Regions from separate parts of the Pseudoduganella sp. GW821-FHT05F09 genome, predicted to be linked through region 1. Evidence: predicted binding sites of a transcription regulator. Region 1 holds the regulator's gene; each other region holds the start of a gene.
The links. The regulator sigma-54, encoded in region 1, starts transcription at its own class of promoters, with help from an activator protein. The targets are predictions, from matches to a motif close to TGGCANGNAANCTGCTTT.
Positions count from the first base shown of each region.

Region 2: a site for sigma-54 is predicted at 2,312-2,329, ahead of AC07S4_RS17355 (PEP-CTERM sorting domain-containing protein). Genes of this name have one in related genera too.
Region 3: a site for sigma-54 is predicted at 2,919-2,936, ahead of pepA (flocculation-associated PEP-CTERM protein PepA). Genes of this name have one in related genera too.
Region 4: a site for sigma-54 is predicted at 2,532-2,549, ahead of AC07S4_RS26880 (flavin monoamine oxidase family protein). Genes of this name have one in related genera too.

Region 1 is NZ_JBWKSD010000007.1:89,190-93,596, forward strand. It holds gene lptC (LPS export ABC transporter periplasmic protein LptC) at 1-512, shown strand, start outside; gene lptA (lipopolysaccharide transport periplasmic protein LptA) at 527-1,123, shown strand; gene lptB (LPS export ABC transporter ATP-binding protein) at 1,126-1,887, shown strand; gene AC07S4_RS22165 (RNA polymerase factor sigma-54) at 1,903-3,387, shown strand; gene hpf (ribosome hibernation-promoting factor, HPF/YfiA family) at 3,457-3,813, shown strand; gene AC07S4_RS22175 (enoyl-CoA hydratase/isomerase family protein) at 3,909-4,407, shown strand, end outside.
Region 2 is NZ_JBWKSD010000005.1:100,281-104,687, forward strand. It holds gene AC07S4_RS17345 (nucleotidyltransferase domain-containing protein) at 1-405, shown strand, start outside; gene AC07S4_RS17350 (lytic transglycosylase domain-containing protein) at 449-1,315, shown strand; gene AC07S4_RS17355 (PEP-CTERM sorting domain-containing protein) at 1,371-2,255, opposite strand; gene AC07S4_RS17360 (ThiF family adenylyltransferase) at 2,715-3,548, shown strand; gene AC07S4_RS17365 (PEP-CTERM/exosortase system-associated acyltransferase) at 3,535-4,326, opposite strand; gene AC07S4_RS17370 (PEP-CTERM/exosortase system-associated acyltransferase) at 4,347-4,407, opposite strand, start outside.
Region 3 is NZ_JBWKSD010000001.1:579,600-584,006, forward strand. It holds gene AC07S4_RS02435 (N-acyl amino acid synthase FeeM domain-containing protein) at 1-622, shown strand, start outside; gene AC07S4_RS02440 (ThiF family adenylyltransferase) at 628-1,512, shown strand; gene AC07S4_RS02445 (nitroreductase family protein) at 1,509-2,582, shown strand; gene pepA (flocculation-associated PEP-CTERM protein PepA) at 3,015-3,851, shown strand; gene AC07S4_RS02455 (alpha/beta fold hydrolase) at 3,990-4,407, shown strand, end outside.
Region 4 is NZ_JBWKSD010000010.1:119,110-123,516, reverse strand. It holds gene AC07S4_RS26895 (hypothetical protein) at 1-204, shown strand, start outside; gene AC07S4_RS26890 (hypothetical protein) at 628-789, shown strand; gene AC07S4_RS26885 (sigma-54-dependent transcriptional regulator) at 793-2,409, opposite strand; gene AC07S4_RS26880 (flavin monoamine oxidase family protein) at 2,586-4,310, shown strand; gene AC07S4_RS26875 (M61 family metallopeptidase) at 4,319-4,407, shown strand, end outside.

The sequences.
Region 1 (4,407 bases):
TGGTGCAACTGATGAACCGGGGCGAGGAGGACATGCTGGCCGACAAGCGCCTGAACGAGCCCGATTACATCATCGAGCAGTTCAGCGTGGTGCGCATGGCCAAGGACGGCAAGCCGAGCTATATCGTGTCCGGCGACAAGCTGGTGCACCGGCCCATCGACGACGCCTCGGAGATCGACAAGCCGGTGGTGCGCAACCTGAGCAGCGCGCACCCGCCGATGGACATGAAGGCCGACCACGCCCGCGTGGACGAGAACAACTCGCGCGTGCAGTTGAAGGGCAATGTGCAGATCGACCGCGCAGCGCAGGACAAGGGCCAGGCGATGCAGATGACGACGCAGGCGCTCACCGTCTACCCGGACGAGGACCGCATGGAAACCAACCAGGCCGTGCAGATCGTGCAGGGCGGCGCCACCGCCACCGGCGCGGGCATGAAGGCGAACAACGCCACGCGCCAGGTTGTACTGCAGGGACGCGGGCGGATTGTGTATCCGCCGGCGCAAACTAAATAGTGAATGGACAGACGATGAAAAAACTCCTGATTTCGGCCCTGCTGCTGTGCGCGGCCGGGCTGGTGCAGGCCGAGAAGGCCGACTCCACCAAGCCCACGCTGATCGACTACGACAACGCCGACGTCGACGACGTCAAGCAGATCAGCACCTTCACCGGCAACGTGGTGCTCACGCGCGGCACGCTGCTGATGAAAGCGGCCAAGGCGGTCGTGACCAAGGACCCGCAAGGTTACCAGTACGTGACGCTCACCAGCGCCGGCGGCAAGCCGACCACCTTCCGCCAGAAGCGCGACGGCGAAGGCGAGCAGTGGATGGAAGGCGAGGCCGAGCGCATCGAATACGACGGCAAGAACGAGCTGGTGAAGCTGTTCGTGCGCGCCAAGGTGCGCCGCCTGGAAGGCAGCAAGCCGAGCGACGAAGTGTCGGGCGAGTTCATCTCCTACGACAGCCGCCGCGAGCAGTTCAGCGTGCGCAACACCGCCAGCGGCGAAGGCAAGACCGGCGGCGGCCGCGGCACCATGGTGATCCAGCCGTCCACGCCCAAGCCGGCCGCCCCGGCCGCTCCTGCTGCGCCGGCCGCGCCGGTACAGCAACCGCCAGCGGGGAAATAACCATGGCTGAAGCAATGCAAAGCTGCGCCAGCACCCTGGTGGTGCGCGGACTGCAGAAGTCCTACGGCAAGCGCCAGGTGGTGCACGACGTGTCGCTGCAGGTGGAATGCGGCGAAGTGGTGGGCCTGCTGGGCCCCAACGGCGCCGGCAAGACCACCTCCTTCTACATGATCGTGGGCCTGGTGCCGTCCGACGCGGGCAGCATCGACATCGCCGGCGTGGACGTGTCGAGCATGCCCATCCACCAGCGCGCCACGCTGGGCCTGTCCTACCTGCCGCAGGAGGCTTCGGTGTTCCGCAAGCTGACGGTGGAGGAGAACATCCGCGCCGTGCTGGAGATCCAGAAGGTCAACGGCAAGGCGCTGAGCAAGCAGGAGATCAACGAGCGCCTGGACCGCCTGCTGGCCGACCTGCAGATCGAGAAGCTGCGCGAGAACGCGGCGCTGTCGCTGTCGGGCGGCGAGCGCCGCCGGGTGGAGATTGCGCGCGCGCTGGCCACCAACCCGCGCTTCGTGCTGCTCGACGAGCCGTTCGCCGGCGTCGATCCGATCGCCGTGATCGAGATCCAGCGCATCGTGCGCTTCCTCAAGGAGCGCGGCATCGGCGTGCTGATCACCGACCACAACGTGCGCGAGACGCTGGGCATTTGCGACCGCGCCTACATCATCAACCAGGGCAGCGTGCTGGCGTCCGGCCGTCCGGACGACATCATCGCCGACGAATCGGTGCGGCGCGTCTACCTCGGCGAACACTTCCGCATGTAATTCCTGACCCAGCCCATGAAACAGTCACTGCAACTCCGCACCTCTCAGCACCTGGCGCTGACGCCGCAACTGCAGCAGTCGATCCGATTGCTGCAGCTGTCCACGCTGGAGCTGCACCAGGAACTGGAACAGCTGCTGGGCGAAAATCCGCTGCTGGAGCGCCTGGATGATCCGCTGGACCGCTCGCTGCGCCTGCTCGGCGACGGCGCCATCAACCAGACCCAGTCCGACGGCGCCGACGCGTCGCCCGCCGACGTGGGCGCGCCGGCGCAGGACAGCGCGCCGGCCGGCGAGGGCGATCCCTTCGACGGCGCCGGCGGCGACAGCGCCAGCGGCGCCGAGGCCGACACCGACTGGAGCGACGCCGGCCGCAGCAAGGCGCCGGACGACGAGGACTCGCGCCCGCAGCTCGAAGCGAGCCACTGCACCCTGCGCGAGCACCTGATGGAGCAGATGCGCGTGACCGTGCAGCAGCCGCGCGACCGCGTGCTGATGGAGCTCATCATCGACGCGCTGGACGAGAACGGCTATCTGGAAGAGCCGCTGGAAGAGATCCATGCACGCCTGCCGGAAGAGGCGGACGTGGAGCTGGAAGAGCTGCAAACGGCGCTGACCCTGCTGCAAAGTTTCGACCCCATCGGCGTGGGCGCGCGCAGCGCCTCCGAGTGCCTGGCGCTGCAGATCAAGCGCATGCCCGGCGTGCCGCTGGTCACGCGCCGCATGGCCATCTGCATCGTGGAAAAACACCTGGCCTGGTTCGCGCAGCGCGAATTCAACAAGCTGAAAAAAGCCCTCGATTGCGACGACGAGGACCTGCGCGAAGCGCAGGCGGTGATACGCCAGTGCAATCCGCACCCGGGCGCCGAGTTCGCTTCCGACGTGTCCGACTACGTGGTGCCGGATGTGATCGTGAAGAAGGCGCGCAATGGCTGGCAGGTCTCCTTGAACAACGACGTGATGCCGCGCCTGCGCGTAAACGCGCTGTACGCCAACATGCTCAAGCAGGGCAAGGGCGAGTCGGCCATGGGCGCGCAGCTGCAGGAAGCCAAGTGGCTGATCAAGAATATGCGCCAGCGTTTCGACACGATTTTGCGCGTGGCGCAGGCGATAGTAGAAAGGCAAAAGAACTTTTTCAGCCATGGCGCGGTTGCCATGAGACCCCTTGTGTTGCGTGAAATTGCTGATACACTGGGACTACACGAGAGCACTATTTCTCGGGTAACAACTCAGAAATACATGCTGACTCCGCATGGGATGTTTGAGTTGAAATATTTCTTTGGCAGCCACGTCGCCACCGAAGCAGGAGGAGAAGCATCCTCGACGGCGATACGGGCGCTGATAGTGCAACTGACAGGAGCTGAAGACCCGAAAAATCCTTTATCCGACAGTAAGATTGCGGACATGCTGGGAGAACAGGGCATGGTAATTGCGCGACGGACTGTTGCCAAATATCGCGAAGCCTTGAAAATCCCTCCGGTAAGTCTGCGTAAAGCTTTGTAGTTTTACTTGGGTTCCCCTGCGCTCAAATAACATTCGATAGCGCATGAGCCCTTATCTTTAGGAGTGTGTATGAATCTCACCATCAGTGGACATCATCTCGAAGTGACCCCCGCCATCCGTGAATACGTGCAGAACAAGCTGGAACGGGTAAAGCGCCATTTCGATCAAGTTATTGATATTGCTGTCATCCTGACTGTAGATAACCTCACCGAGAAAGACAAAAGGCAAAAAGCCGAGATCAACCTGCGCATGTCCGGCAAGACTGTGTACGTGGAAAGCCTGTCGCAAGACCTGTATGCTGCCATCGATACGCTGATCGACAAACTGGACCGCCAAGTCATGAAGTACAAGGCCAAAGTGCAGGAGCATGGCCACGACGCCATCAAGCATCTCCCGGACACGTACGAGCCTGCCGCCACCGCATAAGACGGTCACCGGCACTCCCAACAAAGGGCGCATCTGGCGCCCTTTTTTGCGCCCGCGCTAAAATGGCTGTCTAACAATTATTGAGACAATCAGCCATGAGCGAGCACGTCATCACCCAGGTTGCCAACGCCGCCGGCATCATCACCCTCGACCGCCCCAAGGCGCTCAACTCCCTGTCCCTGTCCATGGTGCGCGCGCTGACCGCCGCGCTGCTGGCCTGGCGCGGCGATGCCGCCGTGGCCGCCGTCGTGATCCGCAGCAGCAGCGCGAAGGCCTTTTGCGCCGGCGGCGACATCCGCTTCTTCCATGAAGTGGGCAACGCCACGCCGCAGGGCGGCAGCGCGCTGCTGGAGGACTTCTTCACCGAGGAATACGCCCTCAACCACCTGATCCACTATTACCCTAAACCGTATATCGCATTAATGGACGGCGTGGTGATGGGCGGCGGCATGGGCATCTCGCAGGGCGGCCCCGGCTGCGGCGTGCGCATCGTGACCGACCGCACCAAGATGGCCATGCCGGAAGTGAACATCGGCCTGTTCCCGGACGTGGGCGGCAGCCATTTCCTGTCGCACGCGCCGGGCAGCCTGGGGC
Region 2 (4,407 bases), on a different contig from region 1:
CGCGACCTGGTGGACCTGGACGGCCTGCTGCGCCACTACGGCGGCCAGCCCGGCTTCTGGGACGCGCTGCGCGCGCACGCGGCGCGTTTGCAGCTGCAGCGTCCGCTGTTCTACGCGTTGCGCTACACCGCACTGCTGCTGCACACGCCGCTGCCGCCGGAAGCCCGGGCCGCCGCCGCCGCAGGCCGGCCCGGCGCGCTGCTGCTGCGGCTGATGGACGCGCTGTACCGCCGCGCCCTGCTGCCGGCCCACGCCAGCTGCGCCGACGCGTTCACGCCCGCCGCCCGCTTGGCGCTCTACATCCGCGCCAACTGGCTGCGCATGCCGCCGCTGCTGCTGGCGCGCCACCTGTTCCACAAAGCTTTCCTCTCGCCCAAAGACAAAGATCAGGCCGAACAGCCCTGACTGCTCTACAATTAAGCATCGTCGGGCAGCACAAAGGTGCAGCATGCAGCGATCCACTTTCCGGCACACTAGGGCCGCGCGCGCAGGCGCGCTGGCGGCGCTGTTGTCGGCACAGTTGTCGGCGCTGCCGCCGGCGCTGGCGGCCGACGCGGCCGGCCCGGCCGCCGAACTGATGGCCGCCGCCGTGCGTCTCGAGCACGGCGAAGGCGTGCCGCGCGACCTGCCGCAGGCGCTGGCCCTGTATTGCCGCGCCGCCCGCCTGGGCGACGCGCAAGCGCAGTACGCGCTGGGCTGGATGCTGGCCAACGGGCGCGGCGCGGCGCGCGACGACGGCGCGGCATCCCAGCTGTTCGCGCTGGCCGCCGCGCAGGGCCATCCGCAGGCGCAGGCCATGCTGCACATGACCAATACCGCGCCCGGCACGCCGCTGCCGGCCTGTTTGCTGCCGGACACGCCGCCGGTCGCCATGCCGCCCGAACCGCGCGTGCTCTACACCCAGGCCGCCAGCAAGCAGATCGGCGCGCTGGTGGAGGCGCTGGCGCCGCAGTTCGACGTCGACCCGCGGCTGGCGATGGCCATCATCGCCATCGAGTCCGGTTTCAACGCGCGCGCCGTGTCGCCGAAAAACGCGCAGGGACTGATGCAGCTGATACCGGAAACGGCCGAACGCTTCCGCGTCAAGGACGCCTTCGATCCCGAGCAGAACATCCGCGGCGGCCTGGCCTATCTGCGCTGGCTGCTGGCCTACTTCCGGGGCGACGTGCAGCTGGTGGCGGCGGCCTACAACGCCGGCGAAAAGGCGGTCGACCAGTACAAGGGGGTGCCGCCGTATGCGGAAACCCAGGAATACGTGAAGCGCCTGGCGCGCCTGTACAAGCACGCGCTGCACCCCACGCCGCCGCTCAAATAAAAAAAACCCGCCGGGTTTCCCAGGCGGGTTCATCGGCCGCCGGAGCGGCGCAGGATTACTGCTGCTTGCGGCGGCGCAGGCCGGCCAGGCCGGCCAGGCCCAGACCGAACAGAGCCAGCGAAGTAGGCTCAGGCAGGCGGTTGGCCACGATAGGATCGCTGATGTAGCCAGCGAAGCAGGTGTTGTCCAGGACGGATGCGGTTGGGCAGGTGCCGTGGTCAGGCACTTGGGCTCCCGGCGTAATGCCGTTCTGGCTCAGCGTGAAGGTACCGAACATGTCACGGCCGTCCTGGGTGTTGGTGTTCCAGCGGTCATAGTCGGTGCCGCCAACGACGTCGGCGTAGAAGGAGCCGGCGCCGGTTGCTGGCAGGGACGAGCTCGACGCGGTCTGGAACAGCGAGGTCAGGGTTTCATCCCATGGGGTGTCCGGGTCGTCGGCAGCAATCAGGCCTGGCGTGAAAACTGCTTGCAGCCATGCTGGGCCGAGCGTGTTATAGGCCGCGTAGCCGTTGTAGCCGTTGCGGTCCGAAACCAGGGCGGTGAAGCTCGAGTCGATCGAGGTGATCTGGTGATCCGACAGGTACAGGTCGAAGTGGATCTTGCCGTCAGCCCCGCCGCCGGTTGCGCCGGTGTTGAAGATGTTGACGTTGGGGCTGGTGCCCGTGATACCTTGGTCCGCAATACCGTAGATCATGTAATACAGGTACTGGCCGTTGGTGCCGGCGCTCCAGGTGTCGCCATTGGTCGACAGCAGCTGATTGATGGCGCCAATGCCCCAGGTCGTTTCGGTCGAGCCGGCGGTGAGGTTGGTTTCGGTGGTCAGGCCGGTCATCTTGACCGTCAGGCTGCCCGAGATCGCGTCCAGGCTAACAGGCGCTGCCATCGCGGACGTTGCTGCGAATCCCACGGCAACTGCTGCCAGCAATTTTTTGAGTTTCATCTTTGTATCTCCAGTGTGTTGGGGGGCGCTGTCAGTGTTAGCGTCACATACCCACTAAAGCAATCGGCGTGCCAGCTCGTTTAAAAATGGGCTTGGAGCGCCCTTTCCCCCAGCAAATACAGGCAGTTCGATCCGCAGGCACGGCGCCGTGATTTTGTTATTTTTGCCACGTCTGTAAAGAAATCCGACAGCCGATGTGACATTTGTTGCCAGCCGGACAGTATCACGGCCCGCCATCCCGCAAAGCCTGTCCCGCCTGCCAAATCCGCCGTTGTTTACTACTGCTGGGAAAGTTTCGGCGCCGCTTTTTCTGCACGGTCCAGCCTGCCGTGTAAAGAAAACCGACAAGGCAGCAGACTGGGCAGAAAGCGCGCCTTGCGCTACTATGGTATTGCCAATCTGTAATTACTCCGCCGCCCGCGCGGCCCACTTTTCCACACACTAATGGGGTTCCATGCCATGGCTATCGAATTCGACTATGACCGCTTCGTCACCCGCAATGACGGCTATGTAAACAAGGCCACGCAGGCCAAGATACGCGAAACGCGGCTGCTGATCGCCGGCGCCGGGCTGGGCAGCGCGCTGCCCGTGGCCGCCACCCGCATGGGCTTCCAGCACTTCGTGCTGATCGACGGCGACACGGTGGACATGCACAATCTGAACCGCCAGTTCTTCGACTTCGAGGACATCGGCCGCTCCAAGGTGGAAGCGCTGAAAAAGCAGATCCTGCGCATCAATCCGACCGCGCAGGTGGAGACCATCCAGGCCAACCTGGACAAGAGCAACGTGGCTGAGCTGGTGAGCAAGGTCGACATCGTGTTCGACACCATCGACTTCCTCGACCTGGAAGCCATCCTGCACCTGCACGGCACGGCCAAGGCCATGGGCAAGCATATCTTCACGGCGCTGTCGATCGGCTTCGGCGCCGGCGTGCTGCACTTCCCGCCGGACGCGCCGGAATCGCTGGCCGACATCATCGCCAAGGACGTGGCCGCCGCCACGGCGGAGGGCGACGTCAGCTATTCGAACGTGTTTGGCAAAATCATGGGGCGCATCGGCATCCACCTGGACGCCCAGGTGGTCGAGCAGGTCGGCCGCGCGCTGACCATCATGGAGGACGGCCGCCCCTGCCCGGCCTCGCAGATTTCGGTGGGCAGCTTCACGGTCGGCTCGATGGGGCTGGCGATGATGCACGACATGCTGGCCGGGCTGGAGGTGCCCAGCGCGCCCTACATCGTGGTGCACAGCTTCCGCAACCACATCACCAAGAAGATCAAGATCAGCGCGGACTGAACGCTTCGGGGTGCTCCTGCAGCCAGGCCACCAGGGCCGGATTGTGGTCGGCCAGGCCGGCCTCCATCTGGCGCAGGTCCAGCACGTAGGGCACCACCGCGCCGTAGTAGTCGGCCGGCGGGCCGATCGGCTCGAAGCCGAAGCCCATGCCCTGCAGCGAGCGCGCCAGCGCGCGCTCCATGGCGGCATACCAGTAGCGGATGCCGGTGTCGCGGCTGTGGCGGTACATTTCGCGGTACATGCCGAACAGCAGCATGGGCGACACGCGGCGCCGTTCGCCGTGGCGGCGCTCGGCCACCGGCGCCAGCGCCGGCAGGCCGGGCACGCCGTCCAGGCTGTCGGCCCGGCGGCGGCGATGGTCCTTGCGCACGGCCAGGCGGGAAATCTCGCAGGACAACTCGCGCGGCGGATGCACGTAGCCGTCAAACACGGCGCAGTGGCGTTCGAAGGGGTAGGGCTGGCCGGCCTCCGGCTGCACCAGGCGCACCGTGCCGATCAGGGTCTCGTCCATCGAGTAGGCGGCCACGTGCAGCGCGCGGGTTTCGTATTCGTCGACTTCCATGCCGCCGGCCTGCTCGGTTTGCGGCAGGAAGGCGCATTCGATGCAATACACGTCGTAGCGCAGGCGGAAAATATCGTGCGGCACCGCGCCGTGCAGGTCGCCGCGGTAGGAACGGAATATCTTGCTGTTGGCATGGTCCACGGTTTCCGCATGGGCCTGATATTCCTGGTGGGACAGTACGCTGTGATAGCCGGGGACTTCCAAAACATGCGCCATACAGCGGACACTCCTACGGTTTATTTCTTCCTGGTCCGCCCTATCATGAACGTGCCGACCATGGTTTTCACCAGGGTCCAG
Region 3 (4,407 bases), on a different contig from region 1:
AATACGCCTGGTCGACACGCCGGAAGGACGGAATAAAGCCAGTATGCTGATACATAAAATGTACGCATGGCGGGGTTTGGCCGGCGCACATGAAATAACCAGCGACCCTAACCGCGTCACCTTAATGGCCCATAGCCAGGGCGACGCCGTTGGAACTTTAACGCTGGGACTGGATTCACCGTCCGGCATATTGGCAGACCAGCTGTTCAAGCCGGAAATCGATGTTTTCCGCGCCCAGGGCAAGCGGGTGTGCGAAATCACCAAGCTGGCATTCGACATGGGCTCGTCCTCGAAAAGCTATCTGGCGGCCCTGTTCCACCTGTCGGTGATCTACGCCCGCGACATCCACAGCTGCGACTACATCTTCATCGAGATCAGCCCCCGCCACCGCGGTTTTTTTAACCACAGCCTCGGCTTCGAGCAGCTGGGCGAGGAAAAGATCAACCCCCGCGTCAATGTGCGCGGCATCCTGATGCATGTGGCGCTCAGCTATATGACCGAGCAAACCCAGCGGTTCGGCGGCAAGGGCGCGGAAGCGGCCGGAGAGCGTTCCTTCTTTCCCCTGTTCTATTCGCCGCGCGAGGAGCAAGGCATCATCAACCGTCTCCGGCAGCGGAATTGAGCGCCGTGCCTGACACCGCCGCCGCTTTTTCCTACGAGCGCGCTTTCTCGCGCAATATCGGCTGGATCACGCCGGCCGAGCAGGCGGCGCTGCGCGGCAAGCGGGTTGCCATTGCGGGCGCCGGGGGCGTGGGCGGCTATCACTTGCTGGCGCTGGCCAGGCTGGGGATAGGCGCCTTCCACATCGCGGACTTCGACACGTTCGACATCGCCAACTTCAACCGGCAGGCGGGCGCTTTCGTGTCCACCCTGGGCCAGCCCAAGGTGGACGTGGCGGCGCGCATGGCGCTCGACATCAACCCGGAGATGGACCTGCGGATCTTCCCCGAAGGCGTGAACCCCGGCAATCTGGAGCAGTTTCTGGACGGAGTGGACCTGTACGTGGACGGGCTGGATTTCTTCGCCTTTGACGCCCGCGCGCAAACCTACGCAATGTGCCAGCAGCGCGGCATACCGGCTACCATGGCCGCGCCGCTGGGCATGGGCGTTGCCAGCTTGAATTTTATGCCGGGCAAGATGAGCTTCGAGGAATATTTCCGCTGGGGTAATCTGTCCGAGCCGGAAAAGGCTTTGCGCTTCCTGATAGGCCTGGCGCCGGCCGGCTTGCACCGGCCGTATCTGGTGGAGCCGTCCGCCGTCAATCTGGCCGAGCGGCGCGGGCCGTCCACGGTGATGGCCTGCCAGCTGTGCGCCGGCGTGGCCGGAACGCAGGCCTTGAAGATCTTGCTGGGGCGGGGCAGGGTGCTTGCGGCTCCACACGCTACGCAATACGACGCCTTCCTGGATAAATACGTCCACACCTGGCGCCCCGGCGGCAACCGCCACCCCCTGCAGTGGCTGGCGATCCAGATCGGCCGCCATTTTTACACCAAGAGCTTGCGGCAACAATGAAGAATCCGTCCGTCATCGAGCAAATACTGGATCTGGCGCGCTGGGCTCCCAGCGGCGACAACGTGCAGTCGCACCGTTTCCAGATCGCCGGCCCGCAGCATCTGGTCATCCACGCCCGGGACACCCGCGCGGACTGTGTTTACGACCTGGACGGCCACGCCAGCCAGATCGCCTTCGGCGCCTTGCTGGAAACTATCGCCATTGCGGCGACGGTGCACGGCCTGCGCATACGCGTGGTAAGGCGTGAGCGCCCGCCATCCGAGGATGCCTACCTGATATTCGACGTGTATTTTGAGCCGGAGCCCGGCCTGGCCGCCGACCCGCTGGCCGCACACATCACCACGCGCGCGGTGCAGCGGCGCGCCATGAAGACGCGCCCGCTTACCGGGCAGGAAAAGGCTGTGCTGGAGGCGTCCGTGGGGCCGGGGTATGCGGTGCGCTGGCTGGAAACCGGCAGCGAAAAGATGCAGGCGGCGCAGCTGATGTACCGCAATGCAAGACTGCGCCTGACCATGCCGGAGGCCTACGAAGTGCACAAGCGCATCATCCATTGGGGTGTGGCACGCAGTCCGGACCGGGTTCCTGACCAGGCCCTGGGCGCCGACCCGCTGACCCTGCGGCTGATGAAATGGGCGATGGCAAGCTGGGGCCGGCTGTCGACCGTGAATGCCTTGCTGGGAACCTGGGCGCCGCGCGTGCAAATGGATTTTGTGCCCAGCCTGATGTGTGCCGCGCATTTCGTGCTGCAGGCCAGGCAGGAGCCGCGCACCATAGACGACTTCGTCGCTGCGGGCCGTGCCTTGCAGCGCTTCTGGCTGAGCCTGACTGCGCTGGGCCTGTTCATGCAGCCGGAAATGACGCCGCTGATCTTCGCCCGCTATGTAAAAGAAGGACGCCGTTTCAGCCAGCTGGACCAGTTGCAGCGCCAGGCCGAGGCGCTGCGGCTGCGCTCCGAGCCCATGATTGCCGGCGACGGCCGCCATCCGGTATTCATGGGCCGCCTGGGCGAAGGCCCGGCGCCGTTTGCGCGCGCCGAACGCAAGCCCTTGTCGGAATTAATGATGGACTAGCAGGCAAAGTACACCCGATTATTTCCTCCCATCGGCGCCGCCCGGCGCCGATTCTCACACATTCTCTCTATCTGGTAATCCGCGCCTAATAATCGGCGTGATTTTCCGCGTATATTGCCGCTCTTTACAACCTGCTGTAAATAATATTATGTGATGGCGAGTGTATTTTAAATTTCCATTAGGAATTTAACTTTTCGATAATAAAACATATAACACTTCATGTTTTACATGTAAATAGAAGCTAGTGTCGGTAAACCTTACAATTAATATTTTATTAAAACTTGTAAACATATGATAGTTATTCTAAGTCGTTGTTAACGATGTATTTATTTTCTCTGGCACGGGGTTTGCTAGGGTGGCTGCGTGATCATATTTTCTAACTTGGTCATATTTGATGTCCATGAAAGTCACTTACCCCTCTGGAGAATAAAAATGACGAAAATTACTAAACGGCTGCGCAGTCTCGCAGTGCAGGCCATGGTGCTGGCCGGTGCGCTCAGTGCAGCCGAGGCGGGCGCCGTCTCGCTGTTCACTGTCAACCCCAATTTCGGCGGCGGGGTGCTATCGACCGCCGGCGCGCCGTTCCAGGCGACCGCCATCAATGGCTTCTCGTCGAACCGGATCGCCTATACCGGCAGCGGCAGCACCTACACCTCGGACGGCTACGCCTTCTTCAACGGCTTTGCTCTGAACAATACCGGCGTGTCTACCGGCCTCAGCCGTGTCAACCTGGACTACGGCCTTTACGCTGTGTTTCACCAGACGTTAGACTGCAGCGGCCCCCTGGCCCCTGGCGTGAGCTGCGGGGCGTCGAATATGTCGTTCGAGCTGTATGCCGATCCTGGTAACGACAACGTCTATACCGCCGCTTCGCTGGCCGGCAATCCGACCGTGGACCAGGCGGGCAGCGTGGACATACTGCTGGCGTCCTCCAACGTGGTGCACAGCGGCCTTGGCGGCCTGGACGCCCTGGGTGGCGCATACCAGAATCTGAACATCGGCTGGACTCTGACCGCCGCCGGCTCCGAGTACTTCTCATGGCCGTTCCCGTTCTACGACGCCGCCTTCACGGCCTTCAACAATACCTCGCAAGGCCTGAGCTGCGATACGCCGAACTGCGTAGGCGCGACTGTAGTGGCAATTGCTTCCGAAGCGGGCATCCTGGACTTCAACGCACGCGCCGTGCCTGAACCGGGCGCCCTGGCGCTTGCCGGCATCGGCCTGCTGGGCATGGTGGCTGCCCGCCGCCGTCGGCAGCCGGCTGCCTGATAACAGGCCGTAAGCTGCAAACACGGGCGGTTCCCTGCCGGGGTCGCCCGTGTCCCCCCAGCAGGAATGAATTAGAGCAAGCGTTCTATTTTTTTGCCGCAGGTCTCCTTACAATGGCCCCAAGGAGACACTACAAAAATGAACAAACCCAAGCTGCACTTTTCCCACGCCAACAGTTATCCGGCCGGCACTTACCGCCGCCTGTTCGAGCTGCTGGGCCAGCACTACGATATTTCCGCGCTGGACATGCATGCCCACAATCCGGCTTATCCGGTGGGCACCGGCTGGCCGCAACTGGTGCAGGAACTGGTGGACGAGCTGGAAAGCCGCTACACCGAGCCCGTGATCCTGCTGGGCCACTCGCTGGGCGGCATGCTGAGCGTGATGGTGTCCGCCATGCGGCCGGACCTGGTGCGCTGCGTGGTGATGCTGGATTCTCCCGTGGTGGCGGGCTGGCGCGCCATGTTGCTGCGGGTGACGCGCAACTGGTCGGTGGCCAACAAATTTTCTCCGGCGCGCTTCTCCGAGAAGCGCCGCAATGTATGGCCGGACGCGG
Region 4 (4,407 bases), on a different contig from region 1:
GGTAGCGGCGAATGTGAAGGATTTGGCAAAACCACTGCAAAACAGTGGCAATCGAATGTTCCAATGCAGTGTGACAATATTGGTCGCTGGGAGATGTCTTTCGTAATAACGACCACCATAGTCCGAAACCAAGGTGGGCTGGCCACAAGCGAACAACGAGTTTTCGCATTCGACCCAGAATTCGAAGTCGGAAACGGTGTCTAACGTTAAGTCCACAGGATCTGAACAAGTGTCTTAGGCATTGGTAAAGATAGAGCGGTACAGCTGCAGGCAGGTGGCGCATTGTACCGCTCAACTTCGGAGATTCAAGTAAAAACCTAAGCAACTTCGAGCACTTAGAAGTAACGCTGCAGCGCCTCTGATGGCGTTTTAAGCTGCGCGGCGCACGGCCAACAGCACCTTCAAAGGCTGCCAGCATGCTGCTCAGTTCTAATTCAGCGACTCGCTCGGGTCGCCGGATCTGCTGACGTTCATCCAGCACCACATTCGTGACCGAACGGGACTGCAACCATGTAGCCATCGGAATTCGATAGCGTAGCCGCCAATAACGATGACAATGTGTGTATTTCCTTAGCGCAAAACGCTGTATGATGTTGTGTTCCTACTTATCAATTTTAAGGACTCAATATGCAAAACACACAACACGAATCCATTTTCTCCAGCATTCGCAAAGTCTTTGCTGGCGAAACGTCGGCAAAAAATATTGCGCCTGAAATGCGCCCACTGACGGAAGACGAATTGCGCGCAGTTGCGGGCGGCCCTGAACTCGAAGTTGGTAACGGCACCTAATCCCTACGCAATGCCAAGCGCCCCGAGGTAGCGCCTCAGCGCCTCGGCAGGCGTTTTAAGCTGCGCGGCGCAGCGGTCGACGGCGCCGTCGCAGGCCGTCAGCGCGCTGCGCAGTTCTTCTTCGGCAATCCGCTCGGGTCGCCGGATCTGCGGATGTTCATCCAGCAGCTTGTACATGGTCGGCCGCGAGATCCCCAGCGATTGCGCGGCGCTCAGGATGCGCCAGCCGTTGCCGTCCATTGCGGCCAACACTTCCGCGTGATCCGGCATCGCGCGCCGTCCGCGCTTGGCTTCCGCTGGCGCCGCTGAACCATTCCCGGCCGGGCTGGCGCCGCCATTGCTTGCCGCCCCCTGCCCCACCCGTCCTTGCCCGCCGCGATACGCGCCCGCTTCCGCAGCATTATCGTCGCCCTGCGCGGCCGCAGCAGCAGCCAGCCGGGCTGCGCTGCCCTGCGGCGCCGCCACGCTGCGCGTCAGCGCGGTCAGCAGCGGCACCTCGCCCATGCGCACCGACAGCAGCGCGCGCCGCACCACCTGCGCCAGCTGGCGCACATTGCCCGGCCAGTCGTAGCAGGCGCAGTCGCTCACCAGGGCAAACGGGAATTCCTCCGGCGCCGCGCCGCCTTCGGCCAGGAAGTGCTGGATCAGCACGCCGATGTCTTCGCGCCGCTCGCGCAGCGGCGTCATTGGAATCACATAGCTTTCCAGGCGCCGCAGCAGCGCGTGGTTGAAGGCGCCGCCGTACAGGTCCTGGTCGGTGGCGGCGATCAGGCGCGCGCTGCTGTGGCGGTCGCCCGCCGCGCCCACGGGCCGGTAGTCGCCGCTTTCCAGCACGCGCAGCAGCATGGGCTGCACCACGGCCGGGGTGTTGCCGATTTCATCCAGGAACAGGGTGGCGCCGTCGGCCTCGCCGAACAGGCCCACGCGCACGGTCTGCGCGCCGGTATAAGCACCTTTGGCGGCGCCGAACAGCTCCACCGCCGCCAGCGATTCGTTCAGCGTGGCCATGTTCACCGCCACCAGCGGCGCTGCCGCGCGCGGCCCCATGGCGTGGATGGCGCGCGCCGCCACTTCCTTGCCGCTGCCGGTTTCGCCCAGCAGCAGCACCGGCATATTGGTCTGCGCCGCCGCGCGCACCTGCTCGCGCATCATGATGGCGGCGCTGCCCACGCCCAGCAGGCCCTTCACCGGGTTGTTGCGCGGCAGCGAGGTGGCCCAGTGCAGGCACAGCAGCACGGCGCGGCCCAGGCCCAGCACGGCGCCCTCGGCCACGCGCTCGGCGCCCAGCTGCTGCGCGCCGCACACTTCCTCGCCGTCCAGCTCCACGATCATGCGGCTGTCCGGCGGCATGATGACCACGCCGCCGTCTGGCGTGCGCGCGATGCGCAGCGGCTGGCGCGAGATGCCGCCGTAGCCGAGCGGCAGCCTGTCCTTGCCGGGGCGGCTGAACATGGGCATGAAGCGGCCCAGCTCGATCACGCCGTCGCCGCTGCCGTCCAGATACTGTTCGCCGATTCGCGCCGGGTCCGGATGCCACAACACCGTCAGCGCCAGCACCGGCCCGCCCGTCACTTCCGCGTCGCGCAGTGGGGATGTCAGCGTGTAATCGGAATCGTTCAAGCCTGCAGCCAAAGTTCTCTCCTAGTGTAAATGACAATGTAAAGCCCGCCGCTTGACATGTCAATTAACGGAATGAAAGGGTTGCAATATGCAAATCAGGTCAGTTTGTCCATATTGCGTGCAGGCATGGGGATTGCTATTGACATCCAGTAATGATGAATTGCAGGAGCAGCAACATGAAAACACGTAGCGAACTGACCAATCTGCCACTGAACAGCACTTATCAGGACGGCCTGTGCACCGAGCTCGCCATCATCGGCGGCGGCGCTGCTGGATTGTACAGTGCGTGGCGCATGGTGGCCGATGGCGACTTGCCCGGCTCCCAGGTGCAGCTGTTTGAAATGGACGACCGCATCGGCGGCCGCCTGGAATCGGTCACCCTGCCGGGCATGGACGTGGTGGGCGAGCTGGGCGGCATGCGCTATATGGCTTCGCAAAGCATCATCGCCACGCTGGTCGAGCAGGTGTTCAGCCCAACGCTGCAAAGCGTGCCCTTCCCCATGGGCGACAACGCGCATCTGTTCGCCTTCCTGCGCAAGCAGTACCTGCGCGCGGACGCCTGGCAGCGCGCCCAGGCGCGCGGCGACCGCCAGCTCACACGCTACATGCTGAACGAGGGCGACATCGGCTACAGCGCGGACCAGCTGTTCAACAAGGTAGTGTACGAGGTGCTGACCGCCGACCCGTGGTTCAACGCGCGCTACGCGGACAAGGTGAAGCACTTCGGCGCCTACGACTACACCTTCCTGCTCAGCGCCGAGGACTGGAGCCGCATCAAGCCGCAGCTGCGCTACTGCTTCGCCGGCCCCTACCAGGACGTGCTCGTGAACGAGCTGGGCTTCTGGAACATGCTGAAGGACCGCGTGGGCCAGGAGGGCTACAATTTCCTGGCCGACGCCGGCGGCTACTACTCCAACACCATCAACTGGAACGCAGCCGAGGCGCTGCCCTATATGGTGGGCGACTTCTCCAATGCCGGCACCGCCTACAAGACCATCGCCGGCGGCTACGACGGCATCGCCTACGCCCTGGCGGACGCCTACCTGGCCGCGCCGGGCGCCTGCATCTGGCGCGAGAACCAGCTGCTGGGCTTCACCCGCTCCAGCAAGCCGGGCTACCGCTACACCCTGCACTTCCTGAACCGTCCGGGCCGCGCGCCGTGGGCGGTGCACGCCAACAGCGTGGTGCTGGCCATGCCGCGCCGCGCGCTGGAACTGCTAGCGCAGGACAGCTTCTTCTTCCGCAACGACGAGCTGCAGCGCAACCTGGCCGCCGTGATCCCCGAGCCGTCCTACAAGATACTGATGGGCTTCGAGCAGCCCTGGTGGCAGCAGAGCTTTGGCGCGCAGGCCGGCCATTCCATCACCGACCTGCCGCTGCGCCAGTGCTACTACTTCGGCGCCGACCCGTCCAACAGCCATTCGCTGCTGCTGGGCAGCTACAACGACATGCGCGCCACCCCGTTCTGGCAGGTGCTGGCGCGCCATCCCGAGCGCTTCCAGCCGCGCGCCACGGCGCTGGTGGCGCCCGCCGAGCTGCAAGGCCTGCAGAACGTGCAGGCGCCGCAGCGCATGGTCAACGAAGTGATGAAGGAGCTGCGCGAGCTGCACGGCAGCGGCGTGAGCATTCCGCAGCCCTATGTCACCTGGTTTAAGGACTGGTCGGCCGACCCCTACGGCGGCGGCTACCACGCCTGGCAGGCGGGCTACGCGGTGGACCGCGTGATGCCCTTCATGCGCAAGCCGGACCGCGCCGAAGCGGTCCACATCGTGGGCGAGGCCTATTCGGACCAGCAGGGCTGGGTGGAAGGCGCCTTCTGCACCGCCGAGCGCATGCTGGAGGAGCATTTCGGCCTGCGCCGCCCGCAATGGCTGGACCCGGCCTACCACCTGGGCTACTGAGGATGCGCATGCAGCCGGTCTATCAGGTGGAACTGGACCCCGGGCTCCTGGAACTGCGCGTGCAGCTGCACATTGCCGGGCTCACGCCGCGCGAAAC